DNA from 3 places in the Metabacillus sediminilitoris genome. Region 1 is predicted to be linked to each of the others. Evidence: riboswitches for the same ligand, from Rfam matches in the RefSeq annotation. Region 1 holds a riboswitch; each other region holds the start of a gene.
What was found. Region 1 has a riboswitch for cobalamin ahead of GMB29_RS07015 ((2Fe-2S) ferredoxin domain-containing protein). Riboswitches for the same ligand answer to the same signal wherever they lie in the genome.
Positions count from the first base shown of each region.

Region 2: linked by a shared signal. The riboswitch ahead of GMB29_RS13190 (cobyric acid synthase) and the one ahead of GMB29_RS07015 ((2Fe-2S) ferredoxin domain-containing protein) in region 1 are both predicted to bind cobalamin.
Region 3: linked by a shared signal. The riboswitch ahead of GMB29_RS10820 (ABC transporter substrate-binding protein) and the one ahead of GMB29_RS07015 ((2Fe-2S) ferredoxin domain-containing protein) in region 1 are both predicted to bind cobalamin.

Region 1 is NZ_CP046266.1:1,439,628-1,442,784, forward strand. Features, by position in the region: gene GMB29_RS07010 (GNAT family N-acetyltransferase) at 1-221, opposite strand, end outside; cobalamin riboswitch at 571-769, shown strand; cobalamin riboswitch at 949-1,138, shown strand; gene GMB29_RS07015 ((2Fe-2S) ferredoxin domain-containing protein) at 1,265-1,645, shown strand; gene cobJ (precorrin-3B C(17)-methyltransferase) at 1,691-3,157, shown strand, end outside.
Region 2 is NZ_CP046266.1:2,787,556-2,790,712, reverse strand. Features, by position in the region: cobalamin riboswitch at 35-231, opposite strand; gene cobT (nicotinate-nucleotide--dimethylbenzimidazole phosphoribosyltransferase) at 290-1,357, opposite strand; gene GMB29_RS13190 (cobyric acid synthase) at 1,358-2,089, opposite strand; cobalamin riboswitch at 2,199-2,389, opposite strand; gene GMB29_RS13185 (zinc ribbon domain-containing protein) at 2,632-2,784, shown strand.
Region 3 is NZ_CP046266.1:2,281,417-2,284,573, forward strand. Features, by position in the region: gene GMB29_RS10810 (amidohydrolase) at 1-417, opposite strand, end outside; gene GMB29_RS10815 (RNA chaperone Hfq) at 788-916, shown strand; SAM riboswitch class I at 1,062-1,169, shown strand; cobalamin riboswitch at 1,566-1,775, shown strand; gene GMB29_RS10820 (ABC transporter substrate-binding protein) at 1,966-3,157, shown strand, end outside.

The DNA of each region.
Region 1 (3,157 bases):
GCCTTTACAACCACACCATCATTCGCTGGTTCAAAATCGTGTTGCGGGTGTCGTTCAAAACCAATTCGTTCATATAATTTCATGGCGCTTTTCATAAAGTCTGCAGTATGGAGTACAATCGCATCAAACCTTTTTTCCTTCGTTCGTTTTATACATTCATGAACCAATGCTTGCGCAACTCCTTTTCCGCGAGCTTCTGGAGTAACAGCGAGCAATCTAATCTCAAAATAATCAAGCTCATAATTGTTACTTCAGAAACGCCGTATTCAAAGCTTAAATATTTGAGTTGAGCTCCCAGAATGATAGGTCATCGATCATCATTTTATAATCCACAATAAATTTTTTCCTGTATTTTATTTACCATATAAACACACCCTTTCTGTTTCATTATGGTCAAATTTTTCAAAACTTAACTAAGCTGTGGCGATGAAAATATACTAGAATAATAACTTTATCTTGTTTAAGATCTACAAGTTTTTTACCTATTTACTAATTATACATTGAAAAATATCTAAAGTCCCTATATGATAAAAGTTGTTGATTTAAAAGATACTTTTCAAAAAATTCAATATAAAAGCAGTAAATTAAGATGCCTAATAGGCTTAATAGGGAATCTGGTAAAATTCCAGAACTGTCCCCGCAACTGTAAGTGTGGACGAAATAAGTTGACCACTGTATATGGTGCTTTTAACAAAAGGTGCGTATATGGGAAGGACTTAAAGTAGGGTGAAGCACAAGTCAGGAGACCTGTCTTAATTTATAAAGTTTCAGTTTCTTCGGGAGGTGAGAAGGTGAGACGATCGCAGCCAAATTATTGCTAGTTTGGAGTGCTTTCGTTATTTGCCTTTTCATCCGCTCAGTTGAACCTGAGCGGATTTTTTGCTTATGCTGTTATTTTTTAAAGTGGACATATTTTGTTAAATCCAGTAATAGGTTAAGATGAGTAATTTAATAGTTTGAGAGAAAGGTGCATAACAATAGCTGTTGTTGTGCTTAATAGGGAAGTCGGTGAAAATCCGACACGGTACCCGCCACTGTTATGGTGAGCTTTTTTACACAATGTCACTGATTCTAATTGGGAAGACGTAAAAAAGCATTGAGCCTTAGTCAGGAGACCTGCCTTTTTTTCATATTGATACCTACGGGCATATAGGTAGACGTGTAATAAAAAATGCTATTTTATTAGCGATATTTTTTATGCACCTCTGCTTAAATAGGGGTGCATTTTTTATTTTCCTAAATTTAATAGATTGGAAGTGTTTAGATGACGACTTGGAACTTAACTCAAACACAGCACCATGTCTTAATATGTAATGGAAGCAGCTGTATGAGAAAGGGTGGCGAGGAAGTCACACAGGCGATCAGGGAGGAAATTACCAACTTAGATATGGATCATAAAATCCATACAACAAGAACCCGTTGTAATGGAAGATGTAAAGATGCTTGTGTTGTTGTGGTCTATCCAGAGGGCGTGTGGTACAAGGCTGCTTCACCTGATTTAGCAAGAGAAATTGTCCAAGATCACCTTGTTGGTGGAAAAGTCGTAGAAGACAGTGTGATTTATACATACGATCAACAGCAGTTTGCTGCTCCTGAATATTCAGAATCTATTGTTGGAATAGAAAAACAAAAAAGCAAGGTTTAGTTTCGTATACGAGAACTTGATACGTTATTAAAGGAGGAATATTCATTGTTAGGAAAGTTACTTGTTATTGGATTTGGGCCTGGAAGTTTTGAACATATGACAAAAAGGGCTCAAGATGCCATACAAGAGAGCGATTGTATTATTGGATACAAAACATATGTTGAACTCATTCAAGATTTATTAACAGATCAAGAGATTATTAGTACTGGAATGTCTGAGGAAGTAAGCCGTGCCCAAGCAGCGGTCCGTCTTGCAGAAGAAGGGAAAACAGTAGCGGTTATTTCAAGCGGTGATGCTGGAGTGTATGGAATGGCCGGACTTGTCTATGAAGTACTGATTGAAAAAGGCTGGAAGGAAGCCACAGGTGTTAGTGTGGAGGTTATTCCAGGAATTTCGGCGATTAATTCCTGCGCCTCCCTATTAGGAGCACCTATCATGCATGATGCTTGCACGATTAGTCTAAGTGATCATTTAACTCCGTGGGATTTAATCGAAAAGCGGATCGATGCAGCGGCACAAGCAGATTTTGTTGTTACACTTTATAACCCAAAAAGCGGCCGCCGGACTAGACAAATTCAAGAAGCACAAAGAATCCTATTAAACTATAGATCACCATCTACACCAGTTGGACTTGTCAAAAGCGCCTATCGTGATCGACAACATATCGTCATTACAGATCTTGAACATATGCTTGATCATGATATCGGGATGCTCACAACCGTTGTAATTGGGAATTCAGCAACTTTTTTATATGACAATAAAATGATCACCCCTAGAGGCTATCAAAGAAAATACACGTTAAGTGCAACTGAGCAACGATTAAAGCCACATGAACGTCTCAGACACGAAAATGAGCCATGGGCGCTTCATAAAGGCATTAATGATATGGTCTTAACCCCAAAAAACAAGACAAAAAAAAATAAAGAAAGCTCGTTACAAATTGCTTTAGAGGCTCTTTCGAAATTGGATCATGTAACAAACAAGTCAACAAACACTAACCAACTACATGTACAACTACCAGTGAATAACACGGTAACCTCCATTTTTGAATTAGCTGTTAGCCCTGGAATTGCCAATAAGAAGTTTACACCACAGCAAATGATGACACTTGCCGAAGTTGTTGGTAGCGAGGGCTCAATGGAATATACACCACACCATCAAATCATTTTAAGAATCCCAACTAGTGAACCAGATGTTATCACGGAAAAGTTAGGTGATGTTGGTTTTCTAGTAGAACCAATCGGTGATGTTTTTCAACTAAAGGCATGTGATTTCTGTGAAGGGGAAAAGAAGGATTCGATCCCGCATGCGGAAGAGCTCCATCAAAAATTAGGCGGACTTGATTTACCTAAGGAGTTAAAAATTGGCTTCAACGGCTGTGGTATGGCTTGTTTTGGCGCCGTAAATGAAGACATTGGTATCATCTTTAGAAAAGGGAAATTCGATTTGTTTTTAGGTGCTAAAACAGTAGGAAGAACAGCCCACGCTGGTCAGCCTGTAGCGGAAGGAATT
Region 2 (3,157 bases), 1.3 Mb from region 1:
CAGCATTTTAAAGCCACCCTTTTCCTCGAAGGATACTTTTACGAAACAATAGGCAGGTCTCCTGGCTTACGTATCATCATAATAGCTAACCCTTCCCATATCATTTAATACAGTGGGTGTATGAAGCTACATTCAACGTTTACAGTGGCGGGACCGCGTTGGAATTTCACCAAACTTCCCTATTATCCTAAAAAATTACTACATTTAAGGACCTATTGTTGAATATTCGTTTTTTTGTAACATGGATTATTATAAAAGAAGATATATAACCTGTAAATGAATATTACTATTATTTGGACGATAACCTTTTATTTGCGATGTTTGCCGATTTAAATGTTTCCATTTCCTTCATCATATTTGTTGCTGCTTTAAGCAATGGATATGAAAGAGCAGCCCCTGTTCCTTCTCCTAATCTCAAGTCAAGATCTAAAAGAGGTGATTTATTAAGGAATGAAAGTGCACGTGAATGACCTTGTTCTTTAGACATATGGCCGGCAATAAGATAATCGTTAATTTTCTCATCTAAAAGAACGGCTAATAGAGCAGCAGACGTGCTAATAAAGCCATCTAAGATGACTGGAATTCTCCGTTCAGCAGCCTTTATCATGGCTCCAGTCATTCCAGCAATCTCAAGTCCGCCTACTTTTGATAAAATATCGATTGCATTTTTTTGTTTCGGTTTTCTATCCTTAATTGCATTCATAATGACTGTTACTTTCTTTTTTCTTTCCTCTTCAGATATGCCTGTACCTAAACCTACAACTTCCTCAACAGGGCTGTCTGTAATAACTGATACAATCGCACTCGCTGTTGCTGTGTTACCGATTCCCATTTCGCCAAGAATAATACAATTTGCTCCATCATTAATAATATGTTCTACCATTTCCATTCCAATGATGATCGCTTGATAAACCTCATCCTCTGTCATGGCATTTTCAAATGCATAATTGTTGGTTCCGTATTTAACCTTTTTCTGTAGCAGCTTTTCATGATTAATATCTACGGCAACCCCAATATCAACTATTTTTAGTAGAGCATTTATTTGTTTAGAAAAGACATTTATGGCTGCACCGCCATTTAAAAAGTTATGTACCATTTGAGCAGTTACTTCTTTTGGATAGGCAGATACACCCATGTCACTTATACCGTGGTCAGCAGCAAATACAACAATACCTGGACGGCTAACTTCCGGATAAAGTTGATTTGTTATTCCTGATAACTGAATAGCTAAGTCTTCTAATTTACCTAAACTTCCAATCGGCTTTGTTAAGCTATTAACATAGTCTCGTGCTTCCTGAAGTTTTTCTTGACTTGGCTTTTGGATCGAATGAAGCGAAGTTTGAATAATGTTATTCATTTATTGTCTCTCTTTTCCTTTAGGGTATTGTTCAATGATTTTATGTAGACGATCGATATCAATAGCATCTCTTACAGTGTTAGCTAAGCGGTGAAAATCACTTAATTGTTTATCAACATATGATTCTCGATTTAAACTAGTGGGTAAGCCCTTCTTTTTTCTAATTAAATCTAAAAATATCTTTCTAAATTCGTCGTTATGAAAAATTCCATGTAAATAGGTACCTATACACGTTTCTGATTTATTTTTATAGCCATCTGCCCCATTAGCTAATATGATTAAAGACTGTAAGCTTGAGCTTGCTATTGTTTGGCCCATATGAATTTCATATCCAGCTACATCAACCTTTTGTCCATTTATCGTTAATGTACCTTTTGTACGATTTGTTGCTTTTTCGTTCGTTAATATTGTCTTTAAAGGCAGTAAGTTTAAACCTTTTATCCAACCCTTTTTTGATTCCACTTGATATGGATCTTCAATTGTTTCACCAAGCATTTGATATCCACCGCAAATCCCAAATACACTTGACCCTTTTTGATGGGCTTTTTTTATTTCTTGATCAATCCCTTTCTCTCTTAAAAACAATAGATCTTCAATCGTATTTTTGCTGCCTGGTAAAATAATGATATCAGGCTGCTCCAGATTGATGCCCTTGTTTTCCCTTTTCCATTTCCGGTAAAAATCAGTGTAAATCCCTTTTGTCTTTCTTCCATTCAAATTCCTCCAATACATAAAAAGCGTCTTTCCTTAGCGGAAAGACGCGAGTTTAAAAGATTAAGAGCAAATAAATAATAAATAGTCAGGTACTCTTTTCTTTCAAATCACCTTTCCTCGAAGGATTCTTTGAACCAACAAATAGGCAGGTCTCCTGACTTACACATCTATGCTGCTACAACTCCCTTCCCATAATATAAACATTACAGTGGGTTCATGTTGTATCGCTCGTGATTACAGTGGCGGGACCGTATTGGATTTTCACCAACTTCCCTATTATTCTTAACAATGTTAAGAACCTATTTGTGAAATTATTCATTTTTGGTTTTAGGAGCTTTAGGTTTAACCTTTTAGAAACTCCTTTCTTAATATATACATACATTCTTCATCAAAGCAACAACATTCAGACTATTGTTTTCCTTGATTCGAAATGAATGATGTTTTTTATTACATGTGATAATATCTTAAATATTGAGAAGATCGAGTGATAAAATTATATAAAAATTGTCAAAGCTGTGGAATGCCATTTTCTAATGATAAACAAGGTGGTGGATTTGAACATGACGGACCATGATGGTACCTTTACAATGCCAAATCTTACAGTAGTAGAAATGAAAAATAGAGTCAAAGTAAAAATTGTTGAATTAGGTATACCGAAATTTATCGCATCATTGTTGACTAGAAACATTCATAAGCTTGAACGGTGGAAATAGAATTTTTTCTATCATTTCCTCTAAAAATATTAAGTACTGAACAACGAGATACCTAAATTCTTCAGCTTAATAAAATAACAAAGCCAAGCCCGTATTTTTCTACGATCTCGGCTCCATTTTATTTGTATTTATCATTTATTCTGACATTTCTACTAGAAGTTCATTTATGCAGACTTCACACACACCATAAATATCGTGTTTTTCTTCAACTATTTCTTCCATTCTTCCGCAAACTTCACAAATTTTCAAAACCATCTCATCACCTCATTTGAGCATATTGCTAAAGCCTTTCTTTTTCTATCCATTTTTGTTTTCATAATATCCCCTATCTTTCATTAATTATCCATAAACAATAAGTTTATACTCTTGTTTT
Region 3 (3,157 bases), 840 kb from region 1:
TGGACCTCCATAATATGTTTTATCCAAATGAATATGCATATCTTTAAAGGATGGAAGCAGGAGCATTCCTTTTGCGTCATAGCAATCAATATTTCTTTTATAATCTGCCTTTGTATCTAGTATTTTAGTAATTTTACCTTTATCAATTTGAATATTACGTAATACACTTTCGGTTGCAACTACCTCACCATTTTCAAACTTATATCCACTTTCCAGTCGAACATTCAATAACATATAGGAGCTGTTTTTTGAGGGTTTCTTGCTGTGATGTTTATTACTTTTTTCTCCTGCACTAGCTGTTTCTGGAGCGATTAAACCCATCGTACCAGTTACACCTAAAATAGCGGAAGCGCTTCCAATTTTACAAGCATTTCCTAAAAATTTTCTGCGAGACAAACCTATGTTTTCTTGATTCATCTGGAAAATCCTCCTCTTATAAACTTGTATGATAGAATGATCATGATAAAAATGATAGAAACTATTGGTCGAAAAATTTTTCTCTTGTTTTAAATGAATTTACATACAAGAAAAATCTGGTAGTAGTTTGGATCTTATTAAGCATTTTAGATTGAAAATCAAACTTATAGCCCATCCTTTAACATAATCACTCCTTGTAAACAATTATAAGGAGTATTAAGGTAAATTGCAATAAAACTTGCATTTTTTTAAGTTAAATTAAGTTTTTTTGTAGTAGGCTGAATACTTAATTAGTATTTGGTAATAGGGGATCATTACTTAAAAGTATCGAAACTGTTTTTTAAGCCCTGTATTATCAAGGTATTATAAGGTGTGTATCTTAAAAGGAGTCCGTATTCTTGGAACAATTGAGGGACACGATAAATACTCCATTATGGTTAAATCTAATGGAAAACAGCAGACTCTTTATAAACATTCTATATTTACAATTGTTAGATAGGGCAGACTCTGTCTTATTTTAATACTTTAATATTGTTGTATAAGCGATATTAAATTGCTTAAGGAAAAAGCACCAAGATAAATATGCTAGCAACTGCTTGTGATTTTCCTAAGAATAAAAGATAAAAAACACAAGAAGTGAACCCCTTTCATTAGAGAGCTGGAGGACTGGCCTTATGAAGCCCGGCAACCATTCAACAACTTTGTTGAAAAGGTGCTAATTCCTGCAAAGCATATTGTTTGACAAATAAGAGAGGTCTTTTGTTTTTGGTAAGGTATAAGCTAAAAGCTAAAAGATTGTCAAGCTTCAATACTTTTTATATAAAAATTTCATACAAAATACGGTGATGGTTGAAGCGGCAGAACAAACGAGAGAAAAGTTGTTCGTGAAAAAGGGATAATAACATAGGTAAGTAAGATATTATGTTAAGCTAAAAACGAGATCTTTTACCAGATCTCGTTTTATATTTTGATTGTCTCTAGTTTGCCTAAGAGGACACAGACTCTTCATATTTACAAATCGTCTGTTGACAACAAGATGTATTAAAACTAACATTAGAGTTGATTTCAGTTGAAATTTTTTAGGTTTATTACAGTAAAAGTCGTAAAGGTTACTTAAATTTTCTATTTTTAGATTAACTTTAAAAATATTATATATCTTGGAAATAGGTGCGAGTTAAAGCATTAAAAAGCTTTATCAGCTTAAAAGGGAAGTCGGTTAAACTCCGGCACGGACCCGCCACTGTAATGGGTATCAGTATGAAATGCTGATTAGTTTCAGAAAAACCACTGGGTTGTACCTGGGAAGGTCTGAACGTTATGCCCTTAGTCAGGAGACCTGCCTATTTTAACATCGCTGTTAGACCTACGGGATTTTAGGGAGGTGGTTAGGATGCTGATAACCAATTGTCTGAATCCATCTCTATATCTAATCGATGATATTGAAATGTTCAGTGATTCCCTTTATTTATCAAAAGAAGCATTTCTGACCTCATGAGCCGGTCAGAAATGCTTTTTTTATTTTTTTACATAACAATGGAGGTTTTCGATATGGTAAAAAACAGTCATCAAAAATACGCCTTAGTTTTTTGGATGGTTTTCTGTAGTCTCATTCTCTCTCTAGCTGGATGCGCGGGAGTGGAAAAGGAAGGAGCTGTAGTTACAGCATCTGACAAGAAAGTAACTCTGGCTTTTCCATGGAGTCCGCAAAGCCTTGACCCACATGGCAGTGATAGTTGGGAAATTATGCGTTCAGGTATGGGGGAAACATTGGTGAAGTTAAATGAAGAATTGAAGCCCACTCCCTGGCTGGCGAAAGAATGGAAGCAAGAAAATGAAACGACATGGGTATTCAAGTTGGAGGACAATGTAAGTTTCCATAACGGGAAAGCAATGGACGCAGCCAGTGTGAAAGAATCATTGCTTAGGTCTTTAAAGAAGGATCAAAAAGCGAAGGATTTATTACAAGTAGAATCAATGGAAGTACTTTCAGAAAACGAATTAAAAATTGTAACGAAACAACCGAATGCGGCTTTGATCGCACATTTAGCCGATCCGTCTACCATCATTGCTGATGTAACGACCATCAAAGATAAAAATAACGATCCTGCGTTTACCGGATCGTTTAAATTTAAACAGTTTAACAAAGATGAATCCCTTGTTGTAGAGAGATATGAAGATTATTGGGGGAAAGAAGCGTTACTGTCAGAAGTAACAATCAAATTTATACCAGATGGAAATACACGATTAATGGCACTGCAATCCGGGGATGTTGACGCTGCAACTGATATTCCTATTGATAATATAACTTTGTTGGAGAAGGACGAGAAATTTGATGTATTCACGGCCCCATCACTTCGGACCCATATGTTGCTTTTTAATATGAGTTCCCCTCTATTTAAGGATGTGGCTCTTCGAAAAGTCATTGATATGTCCATTCCACGTGCAGATATTGTCAAATCGATTATGATGGATCAAGGTACGGAAGCAAAGAGCCCATTCCCAGAAATATTGCCATTCGGTAAAGTGGAGAAGGAAAAAGCAACAGAGTCGATTGAACAATTAATGAAACAGAGAGGGTGGAAGAAAAACGCAGATGCAATGTGGGAAAAGCAAGGGAAACCATTTGAAGTGACGCTGTTAACCTTTCCACAACGACCAGAATTAACCGTCATGGCGGAAACGATTCAAAGTGAATTATTAAATGAAGGGATCAAAGTCAACATTCGTCAGGTGGAGAATA